Regions from separate parts of the Granulicatella sp. 20925_1_45 genome, predicted to be linked through region 2. Evidence: predicted binding sites of a transcription regulator. Region 2 holds the regulator's gene; the other holds the start of a gene.
The links. Region 2 encodes HrcA, which represses chaperone genes, less so after heat shock. Its sites were predicted from a motif close to TTAGCACTCNNNNNNNNNGAGTGCTAA; they were not measured.
Positions count from the first base shown of each region.

Region 1: a site for HrcA is predicted at 2,195-2,221, ahead of groES (co-chaperone GroES). Genes of this name have one in related genera too.

Region 1 covers NZ_JAPWBR010000031.1:1,545-14,027, reverse strand. Annotated here, with positions in the region: gene groL (chaperonin GroEL) at 269-1,888, opposite strand; gene groES (co-chaperone GroES) at 1,903-2,172, opposite strand; gene O3798_RS08415 (hypothetical protein) at 2,324-2,587, shown strand; gene O3798_RS08410 (redox-sensing transcriptional repressor Rex) at 2,665-3,312, opposite strand; gene O3798_RS08405 (ATP-binding cassette domain-containing protein) at 3,555-5,504, shown strand; gene O3798_RS08400 (ABC transporter ATP-binding protein) at 5,597-7,342, opposite strand; gene O3798_RS08395 (ABC transporter ATP-binding protein) at 7,339-9,087, opposite strand; gene O3798_RS08390 (aspartate-semialdehyde dehydrogenase) at 9,547-10,539, opposite strand; gene O3798_RS08385 (MmcQ/YjbR family DNA-binding protein) at 10,578-11,222, opposite strand; gene uvrB (excinuclease ABC subunit UvrB) at 11,235-12,483, opposite strand, start outside.
Region 2 covers NZ_JAPWBR010000007.1:38,324-58,548, forward strand. Annotated here, with positions in the region: gene purB (adenylosuccinate lyase) at 1-633, shown strand, start outside; gene efp (elongation factor P) at 718-1,281, shown strand; gene O3798_RS03650 (glutamate racemase) at 1,345-2,016, shown strand; gene O3798_RS03655 (HI_0552 family protein) at 2,003-2,644, shown strand; gene O3798_RS03660 (LPXTG cell wall anchor domain-containing protein) at 2,691-3,416, opposite strand; gene O3798_RS03665 (LPXTG cell wall anchor domain-containing protein) at 3,570-4,142, opposite strand; gene hrcA (heat-inducible transcriptional repressor HrcA) at 4,489-5,532, shown strand; gene grpE (nucleotide exchange factor GrpE) at 5,550-6,104, shown strand; gene dnaK (molecular chaperone DnaK) at 6,158-7,993, shown strand; gene dnaJ (molecular chaperone DnaJ) at 8,058-9,254, shown strand; gene O3798_RS03690 (cupin domain-containing protein) at 9,297-9,791, opposite strand; gene mgtE (magnesium transporter) at 9,909-11,240, shown strand; gene lepA (translation elongation factor 4) at 11,292-13,121, shown strand; gene O3798_RS03705 (MATE family efflux transporter) at 13,178-14,533, shown strand; gene O3798_RS03710 (sucrose-6-phosphate hydrolase) at 14,564-16,021, opposite strand; gene O3798_RS03715 (glucose PTS transporter subunit IIA) at 16,216-18,111, shown strand; gene scrK (fructokinase ScrK) at 18,207-19,094, shown strand; gene O3798_RS03725 (YneF family protein) at 19,217-19,450, shown strand; gene O3798_RS03730 (lysophospholipid acyltransferase family protein) at 19,511-20,134, opposite strand.

The sequences.
Region 1 (12,483 bases), on a different contig from region 2:
AACGGAGAACACGAAGGATTTTATAGTAGCAGTAATGGGGAATAACACAAAATGCGAATTAGGAGCCGTAGGAAGTCATTCCGTACGGCTCCTTTGAGGCTTTTGAGGTGAGAGACGACAGGCTCGAACCGTTGTCCCATTACAGCTATTATAAACAAATCCTTCAGTGTTCGAAGTTTTGAACTTCGTTCACTTTTGTCGGGAAGCACCTTGCGGTGTTTTTATCCAAAAAGAAAAAGAGGGGTGAAAAACTTTCACCCCTCTTTGATTACATCATACCCATGCCCGGATCCATCCCTGGCATTGGTGGTGCTACTGGAGCTGGTTTGTCAGCTACAACAGCTTCTGTTGTTAATAATAATGCTGAAACAGATGCAGCATTTTGTAAAGCAGAACGTGTTACTTTTGTTGGGTCCACGATACCTGCTTCAATCATGTTTACCCATTCATCTGTAGCGGCATTGTATCCAATTCCTTTTTCTTCAGATTTCAAACGAGCAACAATGACTGAACCTTCAAGACCCGCATTTTCTGCGATTTGACGTAATGGTTCTTCTAATGAACGAGATACGATTTTCGCACCTGTAGCTAAGTCGCCTTCTAATTCAAGAGCGTCTACGACTTTTTGAACGTTCACAAGAGCTGTTCCCCCACCTGAAACGATTCCTTCTTCAACCGCTGCGCGAGTTGCGTTTAAGGCATCTTCAATGCGAAGTTTTTTCTCTTTCAATTCTGTTTCAGTAGCGGCACCGACTTTAATCACGGCAACCCCACCTGATAATTTAGCAAGACGTTCATGTAATTTTTCACGGTCAAAATCACTTGTTGTATCTTGTGCTTGTGCGCGAATTAAAGCAACACGGTTCGCGATTAATTCTTTAGAGCCTGCACCTTCAACGATTGTAGTGCTGTCTTTAGAAACTACAACTTTACCAGCTGTCCCTAATTGAGCTAATGTTGCGTCTTTTAATTCTAAGCCAAGGTCTTCTGTAATAACTTGAGCACCAGTTAACACAGCGATATCTTCTAACATCGCTTTACGACGGTCACCGAATCCTGGAGCTTTTACAGCTACCACGTTAAATGTTCCGCGTAATTTGTTTAATACTAATGTTGGTAAAGCTTCGCCATCCACGTCATCCGCGATGATTAATAACGCACGTCCTTGTTGAACGATTTGTTCTAATAATGGAATGATTTCTTGGATGTTTGATACTTTCTTATCTGTAATTAAGATAAATGGATTGTCTAAAGTCGCAATCATCTTGTCATTATCTGTCACCATATATTGTGATAAGTAACCACGGTCAAATTGCATTCCTTCTACAACATCTAACTCTGTTTCAATCCCTTTAGATTCTTCGATTGTGATAACGCCGTCGTTACCCACTTTTTCCATAGCTTCAGCGATTAATTCACCGACTTCAGCTGAACCTGAAGAAATGGCCGCAACTTGTGCGATGGCTTCTTTTGATTCTACTGGACGAGAAATGCGATGTAATTCTTCAACAGCTGCTTTTGTTGCAAGTTCAATCCCGCGACGGATGCCTACTGGGTTTGCGCCAGCTGTTACGTTTTTCAATCCTTCACGAACGATAGCTTGTGTTAAAACAGTAGCTGTTGTTGTACCGTCACCGGCAATATCGTTTGTTTTTGAAGCTACTTCAGCCACGAGTTTTGCACCCATATTTTCGAAGTGATCTTCTAATTCGATTTCTTTGGCAATTGTTACCCCATCATTTGTAATCAGTGGAGACCCAAATGCTTTTTCTAATACAACATTACGTCCTTTTGGTCCTAATGTTACTTTTACTGTGTTCGCTAAAACGTCCACACCACGTAGCATGGCGCTTCTTGCGTCTTCTGCAAATTTAATATCTTTCACCATAGTTGTATCCTCCTTTATTCAACAATTGCGATAATGTCTTTTTCTTTCACGATGATATATTCTTGACCATCTAATTTAACTTCTGTTCCTGAATATTTCTCGAAAACGACTTTATCGCCAACCGCTACTTGACGGTCTTCTGCAGCAGTGAATTCGCTTGTTGCGATGACTTTTGCAAATTGTAATTTTTCTTGAGCAGTTGTTGGTAGGAATAATCCTCCAGCAGTTTTTTCTTCTTGCTCTACCATTTGAATAACAACTCTATCTTTTAAAGGCTTTAACATATGAAATCCTCCTTCATCTTTTTTAGCACTCAAAAACACTGAGTGCTAACTCATAGTTTTATGATACTCATTTGGTCAGGAAAAATCAAGAATAAATACTTGCTTATTTGTCTGGAATTTTGTAAGATTTTGACAGGAAAGGATGATTGCGATGACACGAAAAAGTTTCTTTAGAAAACTATATTTTGAAATCATATTAGCCGTCTTCTTTATCTTTCTAGCAACGACGCATTATCCTGGAAATGGATTTGACTTTATCACATTATTCTGCTGTCTATTCGCAACGACAAGCATCGTAACAAGTATCAACATGCTTCGCACCTATAACGAGTTGAAAAAACTCGCTAATCTCATCGAGAATCTGCCCGATGACGAGGATTCACTAGACGATAAAGAACCAAAAGAAAAGCACTAATCGCTCCGCAAATCGGATTGGATTAGTGCTTATTTTTTATACAAAAAAGGCACCCTATATGGATGCCTTTCAATAGATTATTTTTGGTTGTCCAAGAAATAAATTAGTGTTTGAAGTTCGTTTGTTAAGTCCACGTTTTGAACTCGAACGTCTTCTGGTACGTCTAAGCGGATTGGTGTGAAGTTCAAGATTCCGCGAACATTTGCTTCTACTAAGCGGTCTGCTGTTTCTTGAGCTACATCTTGAGGCACTGTTAAGATGGCCACTTGGATTTGTTGAACTTTCAATTGTTCTACCATTTCATCCATGCTGTAAACTGGCACACCTGTTTGGATTGTTCCAACGATGTCTTCGTTTACGTCAAACGCTGCGCTAATACGCACGTTGTTGCTTTGGTGGAAGTTGTAGTTTAAGAGCGCTTGTCCTAATTTACCAACCCCTACTAGAGCGACGTTTGTTAGGCGATCTTGGTTTAAAGTATGGCTGAAGAATTCTAATAAGTATTCTACATCATATCCATATCCACGTTTTCCTAAAGCTCCAAAGTATGAGAAGTCACGACGGATTGTTGCGCTATCGACTTTTACGGCTTCACTTAATTCAGTTGATGAGATGCGACGTTTTCCTGCATCATGCAAGAAACGTAAGTAACGATGATAAATAGCCAAACGTTTCGCAGTTGCGCGTGGCACTTCGATTTCTTTTAATTCGTTTAAATCTTTCATGAATAAGACTCCCTTTTTCTTTTATTTCCATGCGTATTCTATCACAACGACATTTCATTTCACAAACAGTTTGCTTGTACCTCACGAACATTCCTAAGTTTCGCTTATATACAGAAGGCTTTGTGCTTTTTTCTTCACAACCTCCCTATTGTGAATGTGAATGCAAAGAAGAACGCGTATCAATATTGTTCCCCCTCTTTTTTATGCTAAAATAAACTGAAACTACTTTGAAAGGACCCGTCATGATTTTACTACAAGGACAAGGACTCGCGCGTACGTTTGCGGATGAAGTCCTATTTGAAAATATTACGATTCATATTCAAGAAAATTCACGCATTGCCATCGTTGGGCGAAATGGTACTGGAAAATCCACGCTATTAAAAATGTTGGCTGGAATCGAAGAACCTTCACTTGGCGCTGTGTCAAAGAAGAAAGACCTCTCGATTGGCTACTTAGACCAATACGCTGCTATCCAGTCTTCCCGCACTGTTTGGGAAGAAATGGTGCATCTCTTTGAAGACGTAGAAACTTTGAAGAAACAAGCGCAAAAAGCCGCCGAACAACTCGGTGACCCTGACCTTCTTAGTGACCCAGTTGCGTACGAACTCGCCTTAAAACGATACGACCAGCTTCAAGAAGAATTGAACCAAAAGAACGCGTATGGTTACGAGTCTGAGATTCGCACCGTGCTTCACGGCTTCCGTTTCTATCCAGAAGACTACGATCAACCGATTCAAGCACTCTCTGGGGGCCAACGCACTCGTCTGGCACTAGCTCGTATTTTATTAGAGAAACACGACTTACTCATCTTAGACGAACCAACCAACCACTTGGATATTGAAACATTGACGTGGCTTGAAGACTACTTACGCTCTTCAAGTAGCGCGCTTGTCATCGTATCCCACGACCAATACTTCTTGGACCGTGTGTGTAACGAAGTCTATGAAATCAGTCATAAGGCCTGCGAATATTATAAAGGAAACTACTCGCACTACTTAGAAGAACGCGAGCAACGCTATTTACTCAAACAAAAAGCCTACGAGAAGCAGCAACAAGAGATTCACGACTTAGAAGAATTCATCGCGAAAAACTTAGTGCGCGCTTCAACTACAAAACGAGCCCAATCACGCCGTAAGAAGCTCGAGAAAATGGAACGCTTAGAGAAACCAAAAGGCGATCAGCGCTCTGCTCGTTTTGAATTTACCGTGGAACGCGAATCCGGAAACCAAGTGCTGCAAGTAACTGATGCTTATATCGGCTACGACCACGAAGCCTTGAGTGGTCCGATTTCCTTCCAGCTTCGCAAGCGTGAGGCCATCGCGATTGTGGGGCCTAACGGTATTGGAAAATCTACTCTCTTGAAGTCTATTACGGGTGAATTACCTTTAATCGAAGGTTCAATCGACTTAGGTGCTGGCGTTCAAGTCGGTTACTATGACCAAAACTTGGCCGGCCTCTCATCGAATCAAACGGTTCTAGAAGAACTCTGGTCTCGTCACTCAACGATGCCTGAAAAAGACATCCGTTCGATTCTTGGCAGTTTCCTTTTTTCAGGCAACGACGTCGAGAAAACAACCGCTCAACTCAGCGGGGGTGAAAAGGCCCGTTTGGCACTTTGCAAACTGTCTCTTGAACATGATAATTTCCTACTGCTTGACGAACCAACCAACCACTTGGACATCGACAGTAAAGAAGTCCTCGAAGATGCCCTTATCGACTACGACGGCACGATTTGTTTCGTGTCGCATGACCGTTTCTTCATCAACAAGGTCGCAACGGCTATTCTTGAAATCGAAGAAACTGGCAGCACGCTGTATTTAGGCGACTACGACTACTATCTCGAGAAAAAACAAGAGAAAGAAGAACTCGCTGCATTGCAAGAAGCCAAGGATGCCCCACTAGCAACGGCCGAGCAGATGACAGAAGCCAAAGCCAGCTACCATGCCTCTAAAGAAGAGCAACGTCAAATCCGTACGCTCACTCGTCGCATCGAGCAACTAGAAACGGAGATGCATGATATCGAAACTGCACTCGAACAAGTGCATGAGGCGATGACGCTGGAAGAAAACTATTCTGACCCAGATAAATCTGCTGCCCTCTCAACCGAAGAAGGAGCCCTTCTCGAGCGCCAAGAAACACTTCTTGCGGAATGGGAAGAAGCGTCTCTAGCGCTAGAAGAATTCAATTCATAATCGTTTGAAATTATCATATATGATAATTTTGCACTTTCAACAATTCAAAAAAGCGTAGACTCTTTTTTATAGAGCCTACGCTTTTTTTTAGTTTACTGTTGCCACTGACTTTGATAGAGATTGTAGTAAAATCCACGTTGCTCCATCAAGCTGGCATGATTTCCTTTTTCAATGACATGTCCGTCTTTCAAGACGAGAATCACATCCGCGGTACGAATGGTCGATAAGCGGTGCGCCACGATAAAGCTCGTGCGTCCTTCCATCAGATGTTGAAAGGCTTCTTGAATCTTCAACTCGGTACGCGTATCGATGGAAGAAGTCGCTTCATCAAGAATCAGCATATTAGGTTGTCCCATCATCACACGAGCGATGCAGAGCAATTGTTTTTGCCCTTGCGAGAAGTCCCCACCGTCATCTGAAATCACCGTATCATATCCTTGTGGCAGACGGCTTACAAATCCATGAATATGACAGAGTTTGGCGATGCGAATCATCTCTTCTTCGCTAATCGTTGGATTTCCCATCGTTATATTTTCACGGACAGTTCCCGTTTGAAGCCATGTTTCTTGAAGCACCATTCCAAATCCATTTCGTAGGCTTTGACGAGTGATGTCTTCAATCGAATGGCCATCGATGGCTAATTTTCCACTATTAATATCGTAGAAACGCATCAATAAGTTAATCAATGTCGTCTTTCCACTTCCGGTTGGACCGACAATCGCCACACGTTGCCCTGGTTTGACCTCAAGCGAGAAGTCTTCAATCAGCGGTTGGTCTTTCACATAAGAGAAGTCCACATGGCTAAATTCCACCGCTCCGTCAAAGTTTTCAGGAGACACAGCATTTTTGCGCTCTGGACTCTCAGAAGGTTGTTCCAACAGTTCAAACACACGGTTGGCACAGGCAATCGCATTTTGCAATTCGGTAATCACACCTGAGATTTCATTGAATGGTTTCGTATATTGGTTCGCGTAACTTAGGAAGGATGACAGTTGCCCCACCGTCACGCCACCGCTCATCACGAAGAAAGCCCCGAACACGCCCACACTGGTGTAGACGATGCTATTGACAAAGCGCGTTGCCGGATTCGTGATGCTCGAGAAGAAGATAGCCTTGAGCGATACATCCGTTAACTCCTTATTAATCACCGCGAAGTCCTCGATGACCATTTCTTGTTGTTGAAAGGCCGTAACCACTCGTGTTCCCTCAATCATCTCATTCATATAGGCGGTTTGGTCGCCACGAATTTCCGATTGTTGTTTAAAGAAATGATAGGATTTCTTCGCAACAAAGCTAGCCATCACAAAGGATACTGGCGTCACCACGACTACTACCAGCGTTAATGTCATATTCACGCTCAGCATAAAGACTAAGGTCCCCAGAATGGTCATCACACCCGTGAATAACTGCGTGAATCCCATCAATAATCCATCCGCAAATTGATCCGCGTCCGCAATGATACGGCTCTCGATTTCTCCGGCTGGATGAATATCTAAATAACTGAGCGGTAAGGTTTCGATTTTTTCAAGCGCGTCTCTACGAAGGTCACGAACCACAGAGTACGTCATCTTGTTATTGCTGAGGTTCATAAACCACTGCGCAACAGAAGCTATTATTGTAAAGAGTGCAATCTGCCAAAGGATGGCAAATAGTCCTTCATAGAACACTTGGCCTGTGTCCAGCATTTGGTCTACGGCTTCTCCGACTAATTTCGGAATCATTAACGTTCCGAATACATTCACACTCGCCAAAAGAATGGACGCTACGAAATAGATACGGTAGCGACGGATGTAGCGGAGAACTTTACGGATGGTTTCCCATTGAGTTTTCTGTCTCATGCTTCATCCTCCTTTGGAAATTGTGAATAGTAAATTTCTTGATAAATCTCATTGTTGGCTAAGAGCTCGTCATGCGTGCCTTTTCCGACAAGATTTCCTTCATCGAGTACAAGAATTAAGTCTGCATACTGCACAGACGCCGCCCGTTGCGACACGATAAAGGTTGTTGGACGTGGCGTTTGGTTCTTAATCGCCTCACGCAATTTCGCGTCGGTCGCAAAGTCTAATGCCGAAGCACTATCATCTAGAATTAAAATCGGTGCTTGTTTAGCAATCGCACGCGCAATCGTCATCCGTTGTTTTTGCCCACCGGATAGATTGCGACCATTTTGTTCGATGCTATAATCAAGTCCGCCTTCTTTCGTCTGTACAAACTCGCTGGCTTGGGCGATACCGAGTGCATGTTCAACCACTTCACTTGAAGCAGATGCATTTCCAAAACGAACATTGTCAGCAATCGTTCCACGGAAGAGTTGCGCCTTTTGCAAGACCATTCCGACCGCTCCACGAAGCGATGCAAAACGGTAGCGACGAACGTCTGCCCCGAACACCTCTACAGTCCCTTGGGTCGCATCATAGAAACGAGGAATCATATTGACAAGAGACGATTTCCCGCTACCCGTCCCACCGATAACGCCGATGGTCTGTCCTTTCAGCGCGGTAAATGAGATATGGTTCAACGCTGCGTTTTGGTCTCCTTGATACGTCAACGTCACGTCTTTAAACGCCACCGCCACTTCTCCTTCAGGATGAACCTCTTCAGTTCCTTCGACCATATCCGCTTCAATCGATAGAATGTTATCAACACGCTCTGCACTCGCTACTGATTTTGTCATCAATACGACAAGGTTCGCAAACTTCACAAGTTCCACTAGAATTTGTGACATGTAGTTTGTTAAAGCGATGACTTCCCCTTTCGTTAAGGTTCCTGTATCCACTTTAATCGCTCCACCATAAAGAATGACGATGAGGGCCACATTCACAATTACAAACGTAATAGGATTCATAGCTCCTGAGAGACCACTCACCTTTTGTTGCGCCTGATTCAACGCTTCAGTATCTTCTCTAAACGACTGAATTTCTTTTTCTTCTCGGTTAAATGCACGAATCACACGCACACCGAGTAAGTTTTCATGCACGCGGCGCATAATACGATCCAGTTGCCCTTGCACACGGCGATACATCGGAATCGTCCAGTAAATAATCCCGAATACGACAACTGCTAAGATTGGAACGGTAATGGCAAACGTCCATGCCATTTCCACATTCACGACAAAGGCCATCACAATCGCTCCACCGACGATAAACGGCGAACGAAGCAATAGACGAAGCGCGATGTTCAACCCGTTTTGCACGAGATTCATATCACTCGTCAATCGCGTCAGTAAAGTGTCATTTCCAAGCGCATCGAGTTGCGAGAAACTAAAGTATTGAATTTTTGAAAAGAGTGCCTGTCTCACATCAGCGGTAAATCCAGTTGCCGCCTTTGCCGCAAAATACTGAGCGGTAATCGACACAGCTACACCAACCATTCCGAGTCCAATAAGAATCGCTCCTTGTTGGAGAATCAGCGCAGTATCTCTGTTTTCAATTCCTTTGTCGATAATGACCGCCATGATTAGTGGCACAAACAATTCCAGAATCGCTTCGAATAATTTAAATAAAGGTGCCAATATCGTTTCTTTCAGATATGGCTTTAAATAAGGTTTTAACTTGTTCACACGCGTACTTCCTTTTACATCCATAGTACTTTTATTGTATCACATTTTATCCTCTTCAAAAGCGGAAAAACTTGCTTCCTATTTTTGTTTTTTAGGATGTAACAATTATGTTACGTAACAAAAATGTTACACTCACTTTTAATTTCCTAAAGATGTATCATTAATGATACAAAACTAATTTTTCCCCACAGTTGGGTTTATTGGAGCAAATAATCATTAGAAGACTGGGCAACTCTTTCTTATGAGAAAGTTGATTACGAAAAATCTTACGGATTCTATAATAGCTATAACGTGGGATAGCATTAAATGCGAAAAAGGGAGCGTAGGAATTTTATTCCGTACGCTCCCTTTGAGGCTTTAAAGGTGAGAGACCTAGGCTCGAACCGGTGCAACGTTATAGCTATTATGAAGATATCCGTAAGGATTTGGAGTAATCAACATTATTCACTATACTGTCACCCAGATGCCCAGTCTTCTATTTAATTATTTACGTAAACCGTGCTCCTCAATATACTCCGCAATTTGGATGGCGTTGCTTGCTGCACCCTTACGAATATTGTCGCCCACACACCAGATGTGGAAGCTGTTTGGTTGAGAAATATCGCGGCGAATACGTCCTACATACACTTCATCATGCCCAGTTGCTTGTAATGGTGTTGGATATACATTTTCCTCAGGCTTATCTAATACGATTACGCCTGGTGCTTTTTCTAAAATCGCACGAATTTCTTCAGGTGTTGTATCTTTTTCGAAAGTCACATTGATTTCTACAGAGTGTGAGTTGAATACTGGCACACGCACACAAGTAGCAGTGATGGCTACATCATCTGATAAGCCTAGAATCTTGCGAGTTTCTTGAATCATTTTCATTTCTTCTTTTGTATAGCCATTTTCTAAGAACACATCGATATGGGGCAATACGTTATTATAAATTGGGTGTGGGTAGTTTGTTGGAGCTTCCCCTTTTTCCCCATTTCTTAAATCATTAATCCCTGCTTGTCCAGAACCTGAAACAGCCTGATAAGTTGTATACGCCACACGTTTCAACCCAAATGCATCATGCAATGGACGTAATGGCACAACCGATTGGATTGTTGAGCAGTTTGGATTTGCGATAATCTTACGCTCTAATGTTGGTGCGTTACATTCTGGCACGACTAAATCAATCTCTGGATCCATTCTCCATGCGCTTGAATTGTCGATAACAATTACGCCGTCACGTTCTGCGATTGGCGCAAATTTCAATGAAGTGCCGCCCCCTGCTGAGAAGATGGCGTAGTCAATATCACGCTTGAAGGAGTCTTCCGTTAATTCTTCGACTACATAATCTTTTCCTCTAAACTGTAGTACTTTCCCTGCTGAACGCGCTGAAGCAAGTAGATATAAGTGCTCTACTTGTAAGTTGCTTTCTTCTAAACGTTCAATCATTTTTGTTCCAACGACACCTGTCGCTCCTACAATTGCAATATTTACCATAAAAAAATCTCCTTTTTGCTAAAACGCTATGTTGAAAATTATAGCGAATCTCTCGTTGAAAGTAAAGAATTGTCTTTCTTCGCAACACATTTGTAGCTAGTATAGATACACTCTTTGATGAGTGCATCATCTGTGCACACATTCAGCGCAATTGAAATCCAATGCTTCTTATTCATATGATAGGCTTCGAAAATCCCGTCAGTCGCAACGAGTCGTTCCTTGTCTTCCGGATGAATCTTCACGTTCAAAACAAGGGCGTTCGCCTTTGAAGCTACTCCTAGTTTTTGAAGCGGCACTTCCATCATGAGCCCATACCATTTGCCTTTATCTTCGACCATAAAGCCCATCGCCTCCGTCTTCTCGAACGGATTGCCATGGTACGGGACGATATTTTCGGTCATCCACTTCGTCCACTTCTGGCGTGCTTCTTTGATACTCGATTGCTCAGGATGCATCCATTGGAACGCTAGCTCACTTGCCTCTTCGCGCAAGGCTTGAGCGATACTGCTACTCGTTGTTGGTATATCGAATAAGGTGTAGCGCTCGTTAACCTCATCGATCGCTACGATTTCTAAGCCTAGTTTTTTGCTGGCACTCACCACCTGAAAGTAAAATCCCTCCGTTTGGCTTGGAAAAATCTTTCCTTCCAGTTCTGGTAAGTCCTTTGTTAATTTCCATTTCATAAATCTGACCTCTTATAAGCGATACTCGGCACGCAATTCGAGAATCACATCGCGTAAGTCTGCTGCTTTCTCGAAATCGAGGTCTTTGGCTGCCGCACGCATATCCAACTCGAGTAACTCGAGCGCTTCTCGGCGTTGTTCTTGCGTCATGTTCTTGAAGTCTTTTGCAGTCGTTGGTGCATCTTCTTTTTCGACCTCGTGCGTAATCGCAATTAAATCGCGGATATTCTTCACGATAGTCTTCGGTACGATACCGTGTTCTTTATTGTACGCTTCTTGAATGGCACGACGACGATTCGTTTCATCAATCGCTTTTTGCATCGAATCCGTAATCTTATCGGCATACATAATCACGCGACCGTTCGCATTACGTGCTGCACGTCCAATCGTTTGAACAAGAGCACGTTCACTACGAAGGAAGCCTTCCTTATCCGCATCCAGAATCGCCACAAGGGATACTTCCGGCACGTCTAACCCTTCACGAAGCAAGTTGATTCCGACCAACACGTCGAATTCCCCGAGTCGTAAGTTACGGATAATTTCCGTACGTTCCAATGTCTTAATGTCACTATGCAAGTACTTCACCTTAATGCCCACTTCTTCTAAGTAGTCGGTCAAGTCCTCTGACATCTTCTTGGTCAATGTCGTAATAAAGACACGCTCATTGCGTTCGACACGTAAGTTAATTTCACTAATAAGGTCATCAATCTGTCCTTTAATTGGACGCACTTCCACTGGCGGATCGAGTAAGCCGGTTGGACGAATGATTTGCTCGGTAACTGTTGGTGTATGAGACAATTCGTAAGGCCCTGGAGTCGCCGAAATGTAAATGATTTGAGGCACGCGTTCCTCGAACTCTTCAAACTGCAATGGACGGTTATCTAAAGCACTCGGTAAGCGGAAGCCGTATTGAATCAACTGCTCCTTACGAGCACGGTCCCCGTTATACATGCCACGAATTTGTGACATCGTAATATGCGACTCATCGACCACGAAGAGTGAATCTTTCGGGAAGAAGTCTAATAAAGTATACGGTGGTTGTCCTGGACGTCGGCCATCCATATGTCGGGAGTAGTTCTCAATCCCGTTACAGTACCCCATCTCTAGGAGCATTTCGATATCATAGTTGGTCCGTTGCTCTAAGCGTTGCGCTTCGAGTAACTGGTGGTTGTCCCGTAATTCTTGCAGTCGTTCCGCAAGCTCTTCTTTAATCGTCGCTACGGCCCGTGAAATTTGGTCTTCATTGGCCACAAAGTGCGTT
Region 2 (20,225 bases):
TACCTTTCTACAATCGCTTTAATTGCGACAAGTATCGAAAAATTCGCGACAGAAATCCGTGGGCTACAAAAATCTGAAACACGTGAAGTAGAAGAGTTCTTTGCAAAAGGGCAAAAAGGATCTTCAGCAATGCCACATAAACGAAATCCAATTGGTTCTGAAAATATGGCTGGACTGGCTCGTGTGATCAGAGGACATATGGTGACTGCGTATGAGAACGTGAACTTATGGCATGAACGCGATATTTCGCATTCTTCAGCAGAACGTATTATTATTCCAGATAGCACGATTTTATTGAACTATATGCTTCGTCGTTTCGGTAATATCGTTAAGAACTTGACGGTATTCCCAGAAAATATGTTACGCAATATGGATGCGACTTTTGGCTTAATTTACAGTCAAAGAGTATTATTGAAGCTGATCGACAAAGGAATGAGTCGTGAAAAAGCTTATGATTTAGTACAACCATGTACAGCTAAAGCTTGGGATGAAAAATTACCATTCCGTTCTGTTTTAGAAGAGCAACCTGAAATTACGGCTACTCTAAGTAAAGAAGATCTAGATGATGCGTTCGATTATCACTACCATATCAAGAATGTAGATTTAATCTTTAAACGTGTTGGAATCTTGTAGATTAAAAAATTACTGAAAAGAGTGCATTTTTTAAGAAAATGTGGTATAAATAGAAAGTAAAATTTTAACTAAAGGAGTCAGAAAATGATTAACGTAAGTGATTTAAAAGCTGGAATGACATTCATTCTTGATGGAAAATTAATTAAAGTGTTGGAAATCAGCCACCACAAACCAGGTAAAGGGAACACTGTAATGCGTATGAAAATCCGTGACGTTCGTAACGGTTCAACAGTAGACACAACAATGCGTCCTGATGAAAAAGTAGAACGTGCACATATCGATACTAAAGATGTTCAATACTTATACAGCCAAGATGGCGTTGGAGTATTCATGGACTTAGAAACATACGAACAATACGAAATTCCTGAAGAAACAATCGAACAAGAATTAAAATATATCTTAGAAAACATGGAAGTTAAAATCCAATTCTACGGTTCTGAAGTAATCGGGGTTTCATTACCATCAACAGTTGTACTACAAGTTACTGAAACTCAACCATCAATCAAAGGTGCTACAGTTACAGGTTCTGGTAAACCAGCTACAATGGAAACAGGTTTAGTAGTTAACGTTCCAGACTTCATCGAAGCAGGAGAGTACTTAGAAGTTAACACTGCAGAAGGTACATACGTACGTCGTGCAACTAAATAATGATGAATCGAAATAAGGGTGAGCCAAGTGTTCATCCTTATTTTTTATAAAGGAGTAATGTAAATGCGGATTGCTGTAATGGCAGGAACACCAATGGACACGAAGTTAGGTGTCGATTTATTAAAGAAAAATGGATTCACTCGAACAATCTCTGTTCCTATTTCTAATAATCCAGTCGAACAAACAACTTTTCAATCCTTAGAGGAAGAAGAAAGAGATCAGTATATTAGAAGTGTGATTGATGGGATGAAAAATGACATCGATGCTATTTTTGTTTATTGTAATTCACTCAGTTCTGTTGTAAATTTTGATAAATTGCAAGACGAATATAAACTCCCAATGATTACTCCGATGCAAATGTATCGAACACTTGGAGTAGAACATGATTATTTAGCTGTAATGGCAGCTAATTCTCATGGGTTAACTGGGGTAGAAAACAATCTATATATTGCCAATCCTAATCTTAAGGTTTTTGGTGTGACGATGTTAGAACTTGTTAAAGCGATTGAAACTGGCAAACCCCAAGAGGAGATTATTAAGCAATTTGATTTTCAAAGTCTTTTCCATTATTTTGAGAGTACAGAAATCGAAGCTGTCGTATTAGGGTGTACACATTTTCCATATGTAAAGAGAGAATTAGAACAGCTCTCAAATATTCCAATTATAGATGTGGGTGTCTATATGATTGACCGATTGAAGAGCCATATTCAGGAGGAAAATCATGATTTCAATTGAAAAGATGAGTTATTTCTTTCGGTATGACAAAGTTAAATATAAAAATCCAGTAAAATTTCCAGAAATTGCAGTAGAAATGGAACAGTTGAAGAAAGCTGGCCAAGATGCAAGACAGGAATTCACGAAGTTAACAGAAGTGTTTCAGAAGAACTTTAAGTCATTTCGCATGGACCGAGTTAGTCAATGGATGAATCAAGCTCAAGTGGCAAGACCCGCTTTTTGGAGATACTTTATCGAAGAGGGGCAAGATGAAGGAAATCCATCCTTTGCATTACGGTTGTTTTATAATGACGATAAATTGGGCGTATATGTAGAATTGAGTTTTATCGAACGTAAAATGAACGAACGCTCTCTGAGGTTACAAAACAAAGTGTTGGAATGTGAACCTAATCGTGACATTCTATACGTAGCATCTGATTTTCAAAAGAATGCAACAGCATACGAAGGAAACGTATCTAATAGAGATGAACTAATAGAAGCTGTCAAAGAAGGAGAAATACGTAAAGTCATTTTAAGAAGGCCAGTATTTCTTGAAAGTACCAAAGATGGAATTGAAGAAGAACTTGCGGACGCATTGAAGGAATTAATTCCGTTTTATGAAACCATTTATATGAATGAAGTAAATTAAAAGAGGTAGATGTAAAATCTACCTCTTATTGTATTTATAGAGTTCTTTAAGCTGGAGCAGGAGTACCTGGCTTTATAGTTACTTCTTCTTCAGATTCAGTTTGCTCTGTAGTTGTTTCTTCTGTAGTTTCCTCAGTGGTTGTTTCACCAGTTGTTGGACCTTCAGTAGTAGGTGTCTCTGTTGTAGGTGTTTCAGTTGTTGTTACTTTAGTAGTTCCACTTTCAGTAGTAACCGTTGTTGTTTCATCACCTCTAACAATGATATATCCAACATATTCATAACAGTCAATTTCATCTACAGTAATTTCTTCTAATTGCGAAATAGAGACTACTTTAGTTTCACCGTTTAAGGTCACTTGCGAAGCGTCTACAGATCCGACAAGAATGCTACCAGCTCCAACCACAAATAAAATAGTAATTAACTTTTTACCTTTATTTGATTTTAATAGAGCATAGGCTGCACCTAATACTAAAAGTCCAGCTCCAAGTGTCACTAAACTTGTTGATGTTCCAGTGTTAGGAAGAGAAGGTTTGTCAATTGGACAAGCCACTTTCTTGTAAACTAATTTTACAGAAGTAGTAGAGTTTACTGCTCCCGAAGGGTTCCCAGAGATGATTAATTCTTTTTCAGAATTAGAAAGTGAAGCAATATCAACATTCGTGATGTTCACTTTAGTCGTACTATCTGCATATGCAGAAGTAAAATTAGAAGCGAAAATTGCTGTTAAAAACGCTAAAGAAATTAGGGCTACTAATTTTTTGAATGATTTCATAATAAATCCTTTCTTTTTTCATTCTTTTTATTTATGAAATTATAATGGAAATAATGAAAATTTGCAAAGAAATGTGAAATCATTATTTTTCCTTTCAAAGGAAAATATAGAAATAAAAACGGACAGCTAGAACAGCTGTCCCTTGTCTTTTGATTAAGGTGGAGATGGTGTTCCCGGGAGAACAGTTACCTCTGTCTCTGTTTGAGCGGTTGTCGTTTCCGCTTCGGTAGTTGTTGTTACAATTGTTGTATCTTCAGTTGTTTCAGTAGTCTCAGTTGATACAGTTTCTGAAGTTGTTGACTCAACAGTTGTCGTTTCTACAGTAGGTATAATGTAACCAACATACTCGTAGCACTCAATTTCTGGAATAGTAATATCATTCAAAGCTGAAATAGAAAACAGTTTAGTTTCACCAATTACTTCAATTGTCGAAGCAATTGCAGGAGTTGCTAGCGCAATACTTGTTCCACCTAATACGAAGAGTATGATTAATTTTCTTCCTTTAGAAGACTTAACTAAAAGTAAGCTAGAAACTAATAGCAGTGAACCGAAAATGATTGCTGCTAAGTTACTTGTAACCCCAGTATTTGGTAATGTTGGCTTATCAACAGGACATGCTTTCTTCTTATAAACTAGTTTTACAGTAGCGTTCGAAGAAACTGATCCCGAAGGAGTACCATTTATCATATTGCTTAATTCAGTTGGGGTTAATGTATCTATATCCACCGTAGTTACATTAACAGTTTGACTTTCAGCAGCTTTTATAGAGCTGTTATAGAAAAAGAAGCCAAATAGGAAAACTGAAAGAAAAGCAAGTGTGAAATGTTTAAGCTTCATTTTGATGTTCCTTTCTATAAACTTATAGATTATTCTATAAAAAAATTATAAAGGAAAACCAAAAGACATTCAATATATAGTAGAAATGCCTTATCTACGGCAATAGTTGTAGTACAAAACCTTCAAAAAATCAGTCTAAAGTCCTAGTATTTTTATATTGACTTAATTTGACCAATGTGTTAAATTATAAATGTGGTTAGCACTCGTCTTAGTCAAGTGCTAAAGAGAGGTGACTATGATGTTAACCAATAGACAATTGCTAATCTTACAATTAATCATACAATTATATACGGAAACTTTGGAGCCGGTCGGGTCGAAGAAGTTGATGGAAGTTGCTGAATTACCATTTAGTTCAGCGACGATTCGTAACGAGATGATGAAGCTAGAAGAGATGGGCTATCTTGAAAAGAACCATACTTCTTCTGGGCGAGTTCCTTCTAATAAAGGATATCGTTACTATATCGACAACATTCTACCTAGACAAAAGCAACCTGTTTCTTTAAGCGTTCGAAATCAAATTCGTGAAGTTTTCCAACAGTCAACATTAGAGATTCAAGATGTATTTCGTTTATCTGCTGACATACTAGCAACATTAACGAACTACACAGCAATTTCTTTTGGACCGGAAGTGAAAACAGCAACCTTATCGGGATTTAGACTTGTTCGTTTAAATCCAAATCAAGTGATGGCAATCATAGTCATCAGTAATGGTTTGGTTGAAAATAAAGTATATACGGTTCCGGGAGCTATTGACGATAGTGATTTAGAGAAAGTGGTTCGCATTATCAATGATGAATTAATTGGAGTACCGCTAGATATCGTTGCTAAACGATTAAAGACGGATCTTCCAATCCTTATGAACCGCTACATGAACTCACAAATTCAAATCGTCAAAGTGATTCAAGAAATGATGAATCGTTTCGAAAATGATCGAATGCATGTTGCAGGAAGAAGATATTTGTTAAATTACTTTGATCATCACGCTAATGTGGATCAACTCAAAGGAATTTATCAATTGATGGATGATCAGTCGAAGTTACATCAACTTGTGACAAATGATCATCAAGATATTCAAATTAGGCTCGGATCAGAAATGGATCATCCGTTACTTGGTGACTTTAGTTTGGTAACAGCTAGTTACGAAACTCCAAACCAAGATACAGGACTGATTGCGCTTCTTGGACCAAAGAATATGCCGTATTCGAATGTATTATCAATTGTAAAAGGACTCAGGGAAGAGTTAGCAACCACGATAGAAGATTATTATCGTAACTTATAGAGTAAGGAGATGAAATCTTGGAAACAAATGAACAAAACAATAAAGAAGAATTAAAAGAAGAAAAAATTGTTGCAGATGAAGCTCCTCAAGAAGAAGTTACTGAAGAAACCAAAACAGAACTTACGAATGAAGAGAAATTACAACAAGAAGTAGAGAAGTTGAACGATCAAGTATATCGACTCTCTGCTGAAATCTCGAATATCCAAAAGAGAAACGCAAAAGAAAGACAAGATGCTGCAAAATATCGCAGTCAAAGTCTTGCGCAAAACTTATTAAATGTGATTGATAACCTTGAGAGAGCCATCGCTTCTCCAAGTGAATCAGAAGAAGCTCAAAACCTTAAAAAAGGTGTTGAGATGGTGTATGAAGGTTTCCTTTATGCACTAAAAGAAGAAGGTATCGAAGAAATCGATGCCTTAAACCAACCTTTTGATCCTACTTTACATCACGCTGTTCAAACCGTTCCTGTTGAGGAAGGGCAAGAAGCAGACCGCGTGGTACAAGTGTATCAAAAAGGATACAAATTAAAAGATCGTGTATTACGACCAGCAATGGTCATCGTCTCACAATAAGAAGACGAATCATAAAATAAATAATAAATTTCATTAATAGGAGTGAATTAAATATGAGTAAAATTATTGGTATTGACTTAGGAACAACAAACTCAGCAGTAGCTGTTTTAGAAGGTAACGAAGCAAAAATTATTGCAAACCCAGAAGGAAACCGTACAACACCATCTGTTGTAGCGTTCAAAAATGGAGAAATCCAAGTAGGTGAAGTTGCAAAACGTCAAGCTGTAACAAACCCAAATACAATTGCATCTATCAAACGTCATATGGGCGAAACAGGATATAAAGTAGAAATCGAAGGTAAATCTTATACACCTCAAGAAATTTCAGCAATGATCCTACAATACTTAAAAGGATATGCTGAAGAATATCTTGGAGAACAAGTAGACAAAGCAGTTATTACAGTACCTGCATACTTCAACGACGCACAACGTCAAGCAACTAAAGATGCTGGTCGTATCGCTGGTTTAGAAGTAGAACGTATCGTTAATGAACCAACTGCAGCAGCTCTTGCATATGGTCTTGATAAAGTTGACCACGAAGAAAAAATCTTAGTATTCGACCTTGGTGGTGGTACATTCGACGTATCTATCCTTGAATTAGGAGATGGCGTATTCGACGTATTATCAACAGCTGGTGACAACCATCTTGGTGGGGATGACTTCGACCAAAAAATCATTGATTTCTTAGTAGAAGAATTCCAACGTGATAACGGTATTGATTTATCAAGCGATAAAATGGCAATGCAACGTTTGAAAGATGCTGCTGAAAAAGCTAAGAAAGACTTATCAGGTGTATCTCAAACACAAATCAGCTTACCATTCATTTCTGCTGGTGCAGCTGGCCCATTACACTTAGAAGTAACATTAACTCGTGCTAAATTTGATCAATTAACTCAAGATTTAGTAGAACGTACAAAAGAACCAGTTCGTCGTGCTTTAGCTGACGCAGGTTTATCAGCTTCAGATATCGACCAAGTATTATTAGTTGGTGGCTCAACTCGTATTCCAGCAGTTGTTGAAGCTGTTCGTAACGAAACTGGAAAAGAACCTAACAAATCAGTAAACCCAGACGAAGTAGTAGCGATGGGTGCTGCAATCCAAGGTGGGGTTATCTCTGGTGACGTTAAAGATATCGTATTATTAGACGTAACACCATTATCACTTGGTATTGAAACAATGGGTGGCGTGTTCACAAAATTAATCGATCGTAACACTACAATCCCAACAAGCAAATCACAAGTATTCTCAACTGCAGCGGATAACCAACCAGCAGTAGACGTACACGTATTACAAGGTGAACGTCCAATGGCAGCGGACAACAAGACTTTAGGTCGCTTCCAATTAACAGATATTCCAGCTGCTCCTCGTGGTGTGCCTCAAATCGAAGTAACATTCGATATCGATAAAAACGGTATTGTAAATGTTCGTGCTAAAGATTTAGGAACTGGTAAAGAACAAGCTATTACAATCAAATCTTCTTCAGGTTTATCTGATGAAGAAATCGAACGTATGGTGAAAGATGCAGAAGCAAATGCTGAAGCAGATAAAAAACGTAAAGAAGAAGTAGATTTACGTAACGAAGTTGACCAATTAATCTTCACTGTTGATAAAACATTGAAAGAATTAGACGGTAAAGTAGATGCTAGTGACGTTCAAAAAGCTGAAGCAGCTCGTGATGAATTAAAAGCAGCTGTAGAAGCAAACGACTTAGAAGCTATGAAAGTAAAACGTGACGCTTTAAATGAAGTGGTACAAAATTTAACTGTTAAACTTTATGAACAAGCTGCCGCAGCTCAACAAGCAGCTGGTGCTTCACAAGAAGGAGCAACTGAACAAGCATCTTCAAATAACGATGGCGTTGTAGACGCTGACTTCGAAGAAGTAGACTAATATTTGCTAAAACGATAGGGTGTAAGACTACTTAGTGGCCTTACGCCCATATCCTTTGTAAACTATGAAAGAAAAGGAGAGCAATTCAGTGGCCAAAAGAGATTTATATGAAATTTTAGGCGTATCCAAAGATGCCTCTGAAGCAGATATTAAGAAAGCTTATCGTAAACTATCTAAAAAATACCATCCAGATATTAATAAAGAACCTGGAGCGGATGAAAAGTTTAAAGAAATCGCTGAAGCTTATGAAATCTTAGGAGATGCACAAAAGCGTGCAGCGTATGACCAATACGGACATGCTTCTTACGATCCAAACTCTGGATTTAGTGGAGGCGGATTCGGTGGTGGATTTGAAGGTTTCGGAGGATTCGGCGGTAGTGGAAACTTTACTGGTGGATTCGAAGATATCTTTAGTAGTTTCTTCGGTGGCGGAGGTAGTCGTGCAGACCGTGCAAACATGCCGCGTCAAGGGGCTGACCTTCAATATGTCATGGATTTAACATTTGAAGAAGCTATCTTTGGTAAAGAAGAAACCATTCATTATCACCGCAGCGATGAATGTCAAACCTGTCATGGTACTGGTGCAAAACCTGGTACGCATCCTACAACATGTTCAAAATGTCATGGTGCTGGTGTGATTAACGTTGAAAGAAATACACCATTCGGTCGTATGATGAGCCAAACAACCTGCGATGTGTGTCATGGTACAGGACAAGAAATTAAAGAAAAATGTTCAACGTGTCACGGTCATGGTCAAGTAGATGAAACGCATAAAGTGAAAGTAAAAGTCCCTGCTGGGGTTGAAGATGGAAATCAAATGCGTCTTCAAGGCCAAGGGGAAGTTGGTTTCAATGGTGGTCCATATGGTGACCTCTATGTCATCTTCCGTGTTGGACAAAGTAAGACATTTAAACGTCAAGGAGCAGATATTTACTATCAACTCCATGTAAACTTTGCTCAAGCAGCTCTTGGAGACGAAGTAGATGTACCAACTGTTCACGGTAAAGTGAAATTAAAAGTTCCTGCTGGAACACAATCAGGAACAATTTTACGATTACGTGGAAAAGGTGCTCCAAAACTTCGCGGAACAGGAAACGGTGACCAACATGTAGAAGTCATCGTAGATACTCCTAAGAAACTGACAGATAAGCAAAGACAAGCGTTACAAGTATTTGCTAGTGAGGAAGGAACGGACCTTCATAATGGAGAAGAGAACTTCTTCGACAAAATGAAGAACGCCTTTAAAGATACATTTGAATAAATTGAAAAAGAACTTAGCATTTGGTTGCTAAGTTCTTTTTGTTTATTTAGAAATAACAGCAAGGCGACGAATAATTTTCTCGTGCTCAGGATACTTTTCTAATAATTCATCTCGAGTATAAAGTATGAAGTCTTCGTATTCAAAACCAGGAGTAACGCTGCAACTCACAATCGCAAAGTCTTCTTCGTTGTCCGATTCAATGGTAGATCCAAAGACGACACCAGCAGGAACTGTAAATTGGAGCTTTTGTCCGTTTCCAGGCCCAATTTCAACAGCTTCGTATGTACCATCTGGATGAATCATATGCACGGTAAGCGCATGACCGAAGTGATAGTACCAAATCTCATCAGAAGAAAGTAAATGGAAATGAGATGGGTTTTGATTCGTTAATAAAAACAGAATGGAGGTGGAGAGTGCACGGATGCGTTTATCTGGTAATTCTACCGTTTCAATCGCTTTATAAGTCTGACGGAAATAACCACCTTCCACATGTGGTTCTAAGTCTAATTCTTTAATCCATTCTTCTTTCGTTTTCATAGGAGACCTCCAAGCATTATTTTCTATTATTATAGCGCAACTTTTTCTACTTGTGAATTGTTGATAGAACGGTAATTATGCTATACTAGTACTATTGGAAAAGAAAGGAGAAGAGTCATGAAAGATAATATTGCTTTAATTGTGTCGAATAAAGACGTAAAGAAAATTAGAGAGCTTTTTAATGAGAATTATCCGATTGATATCGCCTTGGCGTTAGAAGAAGTCGATGATGATGTTTTAAAGAATTTCATGTTCTCTATCTCAAATACCAGATTAGCTTCAATCTTAGAAGTTGCTGAACCTGAATTCCAATTACGAATGCTTGAGAAACTCCCATTTAGACGTGTAGCTTTACTATTCCAACAAATGTCAAACGATGATGTCGTGGATATTTTAGGGAATTTACCAGTTGGAATCCGTAAACGTTACATCAAAATGATGAAACAAAGTTCTCAAGATGATATTCAAACCATGTTGAATTATGCTCCGGATACTGCCGGAGGGATTATGACCACTGAGTACATCACAGTGAAGGAACATTTAACGGTAGAAGAGACCCTCTCTAAATTAAGAGAGATTTCACCAAACTCAGAAGTCATTAACATTATTTTTGTGACGAGTTTACAACGCAAATTAATTGGTTGGATTGATATTCGCGATTTATTTACACATGATTTAGACGAGAGTTTGCATGACGTGATGCATACGAATATCATCTCTGTTTTACCAGAAGAAGACCAAGAAGAAGTGGCTCGTATCTCAACGAAGTATGACTTATCTGTTGTACCTGTAGTCAATAAGCAAAATGTGTTACTTGGGATCATCACAATCGATGATATCGTTCACGTCTTGCAAGAAGAGCACCACGAAGATATGTTATTAATCAGCGGGGTTGAAGGAACAGAACGAATCGGTGGACCTTTCAAAGAATCGATTAAAAAACGGACGCCTTGGCTCTTAATTAACTTAATAACAGCTTTTATGGCAAGTGCGGTTGTCGGTTTATTCCAAGGCACGATTGAACAAGTAGTAGTTCTTGCTGTAGCAATGCCAATTATTACCGGGATGGGTGGAAACTCAGCTTCTCAAACATTAGCGCTCGTTATCCAAGAGGTAGCGATTGGACAATTAACGTGGGAAAAAGACAAGAAGTATGTATTAAATGAAATTTGGCTTGGATTAGTCAACGGAATTATCACAGGGATTTTTGCAGCGATTGCTCTCTACATCCCATATCAAAACTTTTTCTTATCGATTATCGTTATTTTAGCGATGGCAATGAACTTAATGGTAGGGGCATTCTTCGGTTTCTTCGTACCTTTACTTTTGAAGAAACTAAATCTAGACCCAGCCATTTCATCAACGATTTTTGTAACAACAGCTACAGACGTATTAGGATTCTTTATTTTCTTATACTTAGCTGAATTGTTCTTGCCATTATTATTGTAGTTTGATAGAATGATTTGAATTTTAATGTAGTAGTGTATTAAGGAGTTATTCATGAATTTAGAAGAAATGAAAGAAAGACAGAAGCGCATTCGAAACTTCTCGATTATTGCGCATATTGACCACGGAAAGTCAACGTTGGCCGATCGTATTTTGCAAGCGACTGATACTATTGCCGACCGTGAAATGCAAGACCAACTATTAGACTCAATGGATCTTGAAAGAGAACGTGGGATTACGATTAAATTAAATGCCGTTGAATTAACATATGATGCAAAAGACGGTACGGAATGTATTTTCCACTTAATCGACACTCCAGGTCACGTGGACTTCTCTTATGAGGTATCACGAAGCTTAGCGGCCTGCGAAGGTGCAATTCTTGTCGTAGATGCGGCTCAAGGGATTGAAGCACAAACATTAGCGAATGTGTATTTAGCGATCGATAATGACTTAGAAATCTTACCAGTCATCAATAAAATTGACCTGCCTGCAGCAGACCCTGAACGTGTTCGTACAGAAATAGAAGATGTCATTGGGATTGATGCCAGTGAAGCTGTTCTTGCCAGTGCTAAAGTTGGGATTGGGATTCCAGAAATCTTAGAACAAATCGTAGAAAAAGTCCCAGCTCCAACTGGGGACCTTGAAGCGCCTCTTCAAGCATTGATTTTTGACTCAGTCTATGATGCGTATCGTGGGGTTGTCTTAAATGTTCGTATTCAAAACGGAATTGTAAAACCTGGTGATAAAATTCAATTAATGAGTAATGGAAAGACTTTTGATGTAGTGGATGTAGGTATTTTTTCTCCAAAACCAATTAGTCGTGATTACTTAATGGTTGGGGATGTTGGTTATATCACTGCTTCCATTAAGACTATCCAAGATACTCGTGTAGGGGATACTGTTACTTTAGCAAACAACCCAGCAGCTGAACCGTTAGACGGATACCGTAAAATGAATCCGATGGTGTACTGTGGTTTATATCCAATTGATTCATCGAAATATAATGATTTACGTGATGCATTAGAAAAATTACAGTTAAATGACGCTGCGCTTCAATTCGAAGCAGAAACATCACAAGCACTTGGATTTGGTTTCCGTTGTGGATTCTTAGGATTACTCCATATGGACGTTATTCAAGAACGTTTAGAGCGTGAATTTGACTTAGACTTGATTACAACAGCTCCGTCTGTAATTTATCATGTACAAAAGACTGACGGTACAGAAGTGGTGGTTTCAAACCCTGCTGAAATGCCAGACCAATCAAGTGTACAATCCATCGAAGAGCCTTACGTAAAAGCATCTATCATGGTACCAAATGAATACGTTGGTAGCGTAATGGATATTTGCCAACGTAAACGTGGAACGTTTGTGACAATGGATTATCTAGATGAGTACCGTGTTAACGTCATTTACGAAATGCCACTGTCTGAAATCATCTTTGATTTCTTTGATTCATTAAAATCAAGCACAAAAGGGTATGCTTCTCTTGATTACGATTTAATCGGATACCGTGCAAGCAACCTTGTGAAGATGGATATCATGTTAAATGGTGAAGTAGTCGATGCCTTAAGTATTATCGTGCATAAGGAATTTGCTTATAATCGTGGTAAGGCAATCACTGAAAAACTTAGAAAACTTATTCCTCGTCAACAATTCGAAGTTCCAATTCAAGCAGCGATTGGGAATAAGATTTTATCTCGTACAAACATTAAAGCATTGCGTAAAAACGTACTTGCAAAATGTTATGGTGGGGATATTTCTCGTAAACGTAAACTGTTAGAGAAACAAAAAGAAGGGAAGAAACGTATGAAGCAAGTGGGTTCAGTTGAAGTTCCACAAGAAGCCTTCATGTCAGTTCTAAACCTTAACGAAGAAGAAAAATAATGAGTTGTAAAAGGGCGTTAATAGCGCCCTTTTAATTTCAAAGAAAGGAGATAGTAATGGAAAAAGAAAACAAACATTTTTATAGACAAATGCTTGCAATCGCAATTCCGGTATCGCTCCAAAGCTTATTAACGTCATTTTTGAATACGTTAGATACAATTATGATTTCCTCTCTTGGAGATGCTAGTATCGCGGGGGTTGGACTTGCAAACCAAGTATTTTTCTTGTTTACATTGATTTGCTTTGGAATTCATACGGGTTCAGCAGTGCTTTTCTCACAATATTGGGGAATTAAAAATACGCACAAGGTTCAAGAAGTCAATCAAATGTCACTGATTTTATCAACAGTTGTCAGCGTAGTGTTCATGCTTCTTGGGGTATTATTCCCATATGAAATTCTACATATTTTTACAAAAGATCCACTGGTGATTCAGTCCGGCGGGGATTACTTACGTGTGGCTGCTTTAAGTTATGTATTTACAGCGTGGAGTTTTGCGATGACAAACGCTCTTCGTACGACAGGAAGTCCTAAGGTTCCTCTTATTGCAACAATTTGTAGCTTCGTCACAAATGCCGTCTTCAACTATGTATTTATTTTCGGGAAATTCGGTGCACCTGCTCTTGGTGTTGTCGGGGCAGCAGTAGCGACATTAATCGCTCGTGTTGTAGAAGTGAGTGTTCTTTTTGGTGTGGTATTTTCATACAGTGGACCAATCAGACTACCAATCGGTCGATACTGGCATCATATATCAAAGGGCCTGTGGATGAATTATTGGATTACAACTTATCCAGTTATTATTAATGAAACGTTCTGGGCTCTTGGACAAGTGTTCTACAATGCAGCATACGCTATGGTTGGAACACAGGCGACAGCAGCGATTCAAGTGGCTGTAGCTGTTCAAAATCTATCCTTTATTCTTGTTCGAGGAATTGGTAGTAGCTGTAGTATTATGCTTGGAAACCGAGTCGGACGTAACGAAGTCGAACAAGCGCAAAAAGAAGCAAAACGCTTTGTTACAATTTCCCTTGTTCTTGGAGTGGTCATTGGTGGTATTCAAAGCCTAACACCACATTGGACACTATTGATGTTTGCTCATCTAAGTCCTGAAGTGTTCCTTATCGGTCAACAATTACTCCAAATTATGGGTGTGATTTTCGTATTTAAAACATTAAACTCAATTATCTTGGTGGGGATTCTTCGAGGTGGTGGAGATACGCAGTACGGCATGAAACTCGAGATGGCTTGTGTTTGGCTAATAGGAGTGCCTTTAGCGTTACTTGCTGCCGCAGTATGGCACTTCCCAGTACAATTAGTTGTTATCTGTGCTGGTGCTGAAGAGTTATGTAAAGCCTTTATTGGATTACGAAGAGTCTTTTCTGGAAAATGGATTCACCGATTAGTTGAAGCATAAAAAAAGAAGATCCTATCGGATCTTCTTTTTTTAGTTTGGATTTGTAAATGAAAGCAGTGGATAATAGACTCCTGTTGGTTCGCCTTGTAAGATCGAAATATGTGTTTGATCCGCGCGAGGGAAGACACGACCAGAAAAGACCATTTCTCCATCATTAATAAAGATTTCAAAGACAGAATTATCAATAAAAATACGCGCTGTAGTGTCTGCTGGAGCAATTGGTGCTGTACGAACACTACTATATTCTGTAGCAAAGGCTTCTCCAACTTTACTACGGTCAACTACAACCTCACCATCTACAAGATTAAAGATGAGGGATAGTCCATTGTCATCCTTGTCTGAGAATAGAACAAGTTCATAAATCATATCGCCTTCTAATTTAAGGTTTAACTCGTAGCAATTTGATGTGTTTTTAATATACTTATTAAACGGAAGTGAAGATTGACGAAGTTTTTCGATTCCTTTTACTGGAGTTTGATATAACTTACCATCTTTAATGGAAAGTTCTTTCACTAATGATAAGATCCCTTGGTGTTCGTATACATCGCTAGGATAAGAAACATCAGGTAATCCAAGCCAGCTAATGCAAAGCGCACGACCGTCCGGTGCGTTAAATGCTTGAGTAGCATAGACGTCAAAACCGTAATCTAATTGATGGAGCTCAGAAACGGGTGTGATTGTCGCATTTTCTGGGTTGAATGTTTCACCGATTTTATATAAGTTTGGATAAATATTATCGTAGTGGAATACGTCTTTATCTAATCCTTGAGGGCAGTAAATGAGTACGGGTTTGTCATCTACGAATACTAAATTCGGACATTCCATCATATAAGCGGTATTGTCATTCTTAAAATCTAGATTTCCAATTTCTTCCCAATTTGTATAGTCGTTATTAACAGCTCGGTAGAGTCGAACGAACCCTTTTTTATCTAGATTTTGACCACCTACAATCGCATAATAATGATCTTTATATTGGAAAATTTGAGGGTCTCTAAAGTGACCAGTAGCATCACTAGGCTGAGGGATCAAATCTTTTCCAAGTTTTTCAATATGGCCGTCTTTATCCATCAGTGCCCCTAATTGGTAAGGGTGGCGAACCCAATTTTCATCTCTCACATTTCCTGTATAAAATAAAAACAATCTATCACCAAATTGCATTGCGCTTCCTGAATACGCACCATGACTATCGAGTGGAGTATCTGGTAGTACCTTGACTCCAGTTTCTTTAAAGGTCACAAGATTATCACTTTCTAGTTGAACCCATGATTTTAATCCATGAGCAGCGCCAAAAGGAAAGTTTTGGTAGAATAAAATCCATTTACCATCAAAATAAGAAAATCCGTTTGGGTCATTTAATAAACCGCTAGATGGTTCTACGTGGTATTTCGCTCTCCAAGGGGACTTTTCCATTGTAGAGTTTAATTGATTTTTTTCAGCCTCTGACCAATCATCATAGCGTTTATATCTCAGTTCTGTTGTCCATTTCATGATGGATTCCTCCTCTAAAATTGTATCTTTACAATACGTGTTTTTTCGCATAAATGCAAGCTTTTTTGGATGAAGTGTTCTTTTTGTGATTCATTATCAGATGTAACTTGACTTATAACGGTATAATGATACAATTCGAAATGAAATAAATGTGCTATTATTAGTAACAATTTTTATAAAGGAGAGTGTAATGGATGAATAATACTGAAATTGCAAAAAGTGTTATCGAAGCCATTGGTGGCAAAGACAACGTGAGTAGTGTAGCGCACTGTGCAACGCGTCTTCGTATCATGGTAAAAGATAAAGAAAAAATCGATACAAATAGAGTCGAGAATATTGAGAAAGTTCAAGGGGCATTCTTCAACGCAGGGCAATTCCAAATTATTTTTGGTACAGGAACTGTAAATCGTATTTATGATGAAGTGGTATCTCTTGGTTTACCAACTTCAACAACAAGCGAAATGAAAGCTGAAGCAGCAAAACAAGGTAACTGGTTCCAACGTGCTGTTCGTACATTCGGGGATGTATTCGTTCCAATCATTCCAGCGATTGTTGCGACAGGTCTTTTCATGGGTCTGCGTGGATTATTAGAGGCTTTTGGTGTTGTATTACCATCTGATTTCTTAATCTATTCTAAAATCTTAACAGACACTGCCTTTATTGCATTGCCAGCCTTAGTAGTTTGGTCTACGTTTAAAGTGTTTGGTGGAAATCAAACAATCGGGATTGTACTAGGACTGATGTTGATTTCTGGTTCTCTTCCTAACGCTTGGGAGGTTGCTCAAGGTGGGGAAATTGTTCCTATCAAATTCTTCGGCCTTGTGGATGTCGTTGGTTTACAAGGTTCTGTTTTACCAGCGTTTATTATCGGGGTTGTAGGTGCTAATTTTGAAAAATGGGTTAGAAAATATGTACCAGAAGTATTGGACTTATTAGTAACACCATTTATTACATTATTTGTAATGTCAATTTTAGGATTATTTGTATTAGGACCAATCTTCCATCAAGTAGAGAAAGTGATTCTTTCACTTACAACAACTGTATTGTATTTACCATTTGGTCTTGGTGGATTAATCATCGGTGGTACACACCAATTAATCGTTGTGTCTGGTGTTCACCATATCTTCAATTTATTAGAAATTAACTTATTATCAGCGACTGGACAAAACCCATTTAATGCTATTATTACGGCTGCGATGACGGCTCAAGGGGCTGCAGCGGTTGCGATTGGTGTTAAAACGAAGAGTCCAAAATTAAAAGCATTAACATTCCCAGCGGCTTTATCAGCATTCCTAGGAATTACTGAACCTGTTATCTTCGGGGTAAACTTACGATTCCGTAAACCATTCGTTCTTTCATTGTTAGCAGGTGCGTTAGGTGGAGCTCTTTCAGCTTTACTAGGATTAGCGGGTACAAGTAACGGAATTACAATCATTCCTGGTTCAATGCTTTATGTCGGAAACGGGCAATTACCACAATACTTATTCATGGTTGCAGTATCATTTGCATTAGGATTTACGTTTACTTATTTATTCGGTTACGACGATTCTATGTTAGATACACCTGTTGAAGCAGAAGGACCTTCTTCACAAGAAACTCAAGAGGAAGAACCTGTTGTAGCAACGTCTGAACGTGCTGATGAAAAATTACGTTCACCAATCGTTGGCGGAGTTGTGGCTTTAAGCGAAGTAAATGATCCAGTATTCTCTAGCGGAGTTATGGGTCAAGGTATCGCAGTGAAGCCATCTAAAGGAGTTGTATACGCTCCAGCAGATGCCGAAATCGCGATTGCGTTCCCAACAGGCCATGCCTATGGATTAAAAACAGATAATGGGGCTGAAATTCTTATTCACGTCGGAATCGATACTGTTTCATTGAATGGTGAAGGATTTGAAGCAAAAGTATCTCAAGGAGACAGAGTAAGAGCAGGAGATATCATCGGAACATTTGATTCTGAAGTGATTGCTGCAAATGGGTTAGATGACACAACAATGGTCATTATCACTAACACAATGGATTATGCAGAAGTGACTCCAATCGCAACTGGTTCTGTTACGAATAAAACTCGAGTATTAGAATTACATGTATAATTTTTTAGAAGACGAATTCTATTACAGGATTCGTCTTCTTTTTTTAGGTAAAAATATGATACAATAATAAAAAATAACTGAGGAGCTAAAGGCTTATGACAAACTTATATGGAAGCTTAGAAGCTGGGGGTACAAAGTTTATTTGTGCAGTAGCGGATGAAGAATTTAACACAGTCGAGGAACTTCAATTTCCGACAACCACTCCAAAAGAGACATTAAAAAAGACTGCAGATTTTTTTGCTAAATTCAAAAATCTAAAAGCAATTGGAATTGGGTCGTTTGGACCAATTGATGTGGATCCAAAATCTAAGACTTACGGATACATTACAACAACGCCAAAACCAAATTGGGCAAATGTGGATGTTGTTGGAGCATTAAAGAAGAGAGTAGATGTACCTATTTACTTCACAACAGACGTAAACAGTTCTGCTTACGGAGAAGTTTATGCGCGTAACAATCGTGGAGAAAATATTGAAACGCTTGTTTATTACACAATCGGTACTGGAATTGGTGCAGGTGTAATTCAACGTGGTGAATTTATTGGAGGCACTAGTCATCCTGAAATGGGACATGTTTATGTAAGTAAGCATCCGATTGATGTGGCAAATAACTTTGATGGCGTTTGTCCTTTCCACAAAGGCTGTCTTGAAGGTTTAGCTGCTGGACCAAGTTTAGAAGCACGTACTGGAGTGCGTGGGGAACATATCGATATCGCTAGTGATGTGTGGGATGTTCAGGCTAGCTACATTGCTCAAGCAGCCATCCAAGCAACACTAACTTTCCGTCCTGAAAAAATTGTTTTTGGCGGAGGAGTAATGGCTCAAAATCATATGTTGGAACGAGTTCATCGTATGTTTGAAGAATTATTAAATGGATATGTACCAACACCGCCAGTGAAGGACTTTATCGTAACGCCTGCTGTTGATAATAACGGTTCTGCTACTTTAGGAAACTATGTTTTGGCAAAAAGCTTAGTAAAATAATTTTCCGATGTGTAATTGCTTTGCAAAATTAACAAATGAAAACTTTACCGCAAGGCTTTTCATTTCTTTAATAATTTAGTACAATAGACAAGGATACACATATTGAAGGGAGAGAAAGCCAAATGTCAACAGGAGCATGGATTTTAATCGTGATTCTTGCTGCAGTCGCAGGTGCGATCGGTGGTTTCTTTATCGCACGTCGTACAATGATGAACTACTTTGTAGAAAACCCACCATTTGATGAAGATATGATTCGTAGTATGATGACTCAAATGGGTCAAAAACCATCTGAACAAAAAGTTCGTCAAATTGCTGCTTCAATGAAAGCACAAGCTAAAAAAAGAGCTAAAAAGTAAAGTAAAAAACCATCGGAATATTCCGATGGTTTTTTTCGTTATACCGTATATGGTATAACGTTATTTTTTTACAGGTAATTCATATACATAATTTGGATCGATTTCTTTATCGAGTTCATCGAACTTTTGAATCAGAACTTGATCGTAATTGGCAATTTCTTCTTTTGTTAGCTTTTGATCTGCAATATAGATTGGGTCACCAATGCGTACATGCATTTTTTTACGCTTAATAATATCCTTGAAAGTTAAGGGTCCTTGATACACCATTGGAACGATAGGGGCTTTTGCTAGACGAGCGATCATCACAGCACCACCTTTCATCTCGTTAGAGTAACGTGTTCCAGTAGGGAAGATAACGAGGGCTTTTTGATTTTCCTTAATTTGTTGGACAGGATACTTAATCGCGCTTGGTCCTGGTTTTTTACGGTTCACTGGGAAAGCACCCAGTTTCTTAATAAACCAAGCGAATGGTTTTGGTTTGAATAATTCTTGTTTTGCCATTAAGACAAGCGGTTGCGGGTAAACAGCAATCGCCATCATCACTGGATCTAACCAAGAACGGTGAGGGGCTACAAGCACATACCCTGTGTCTTTAGGTACTTTTTCTCGACCTTGGTAATCGCCAAATCCATTTAATAGAACTAGCAGTCCGCGAACTATCCAAATAGTGATTTTATAAATCATAACAATCTCCTTTATTTCATCTGTAATTGTAGTATGCGTGAATTCAGATTTTTTTGCAAGTTCAAAACACTTATGGAAACCCTCTCTTTAT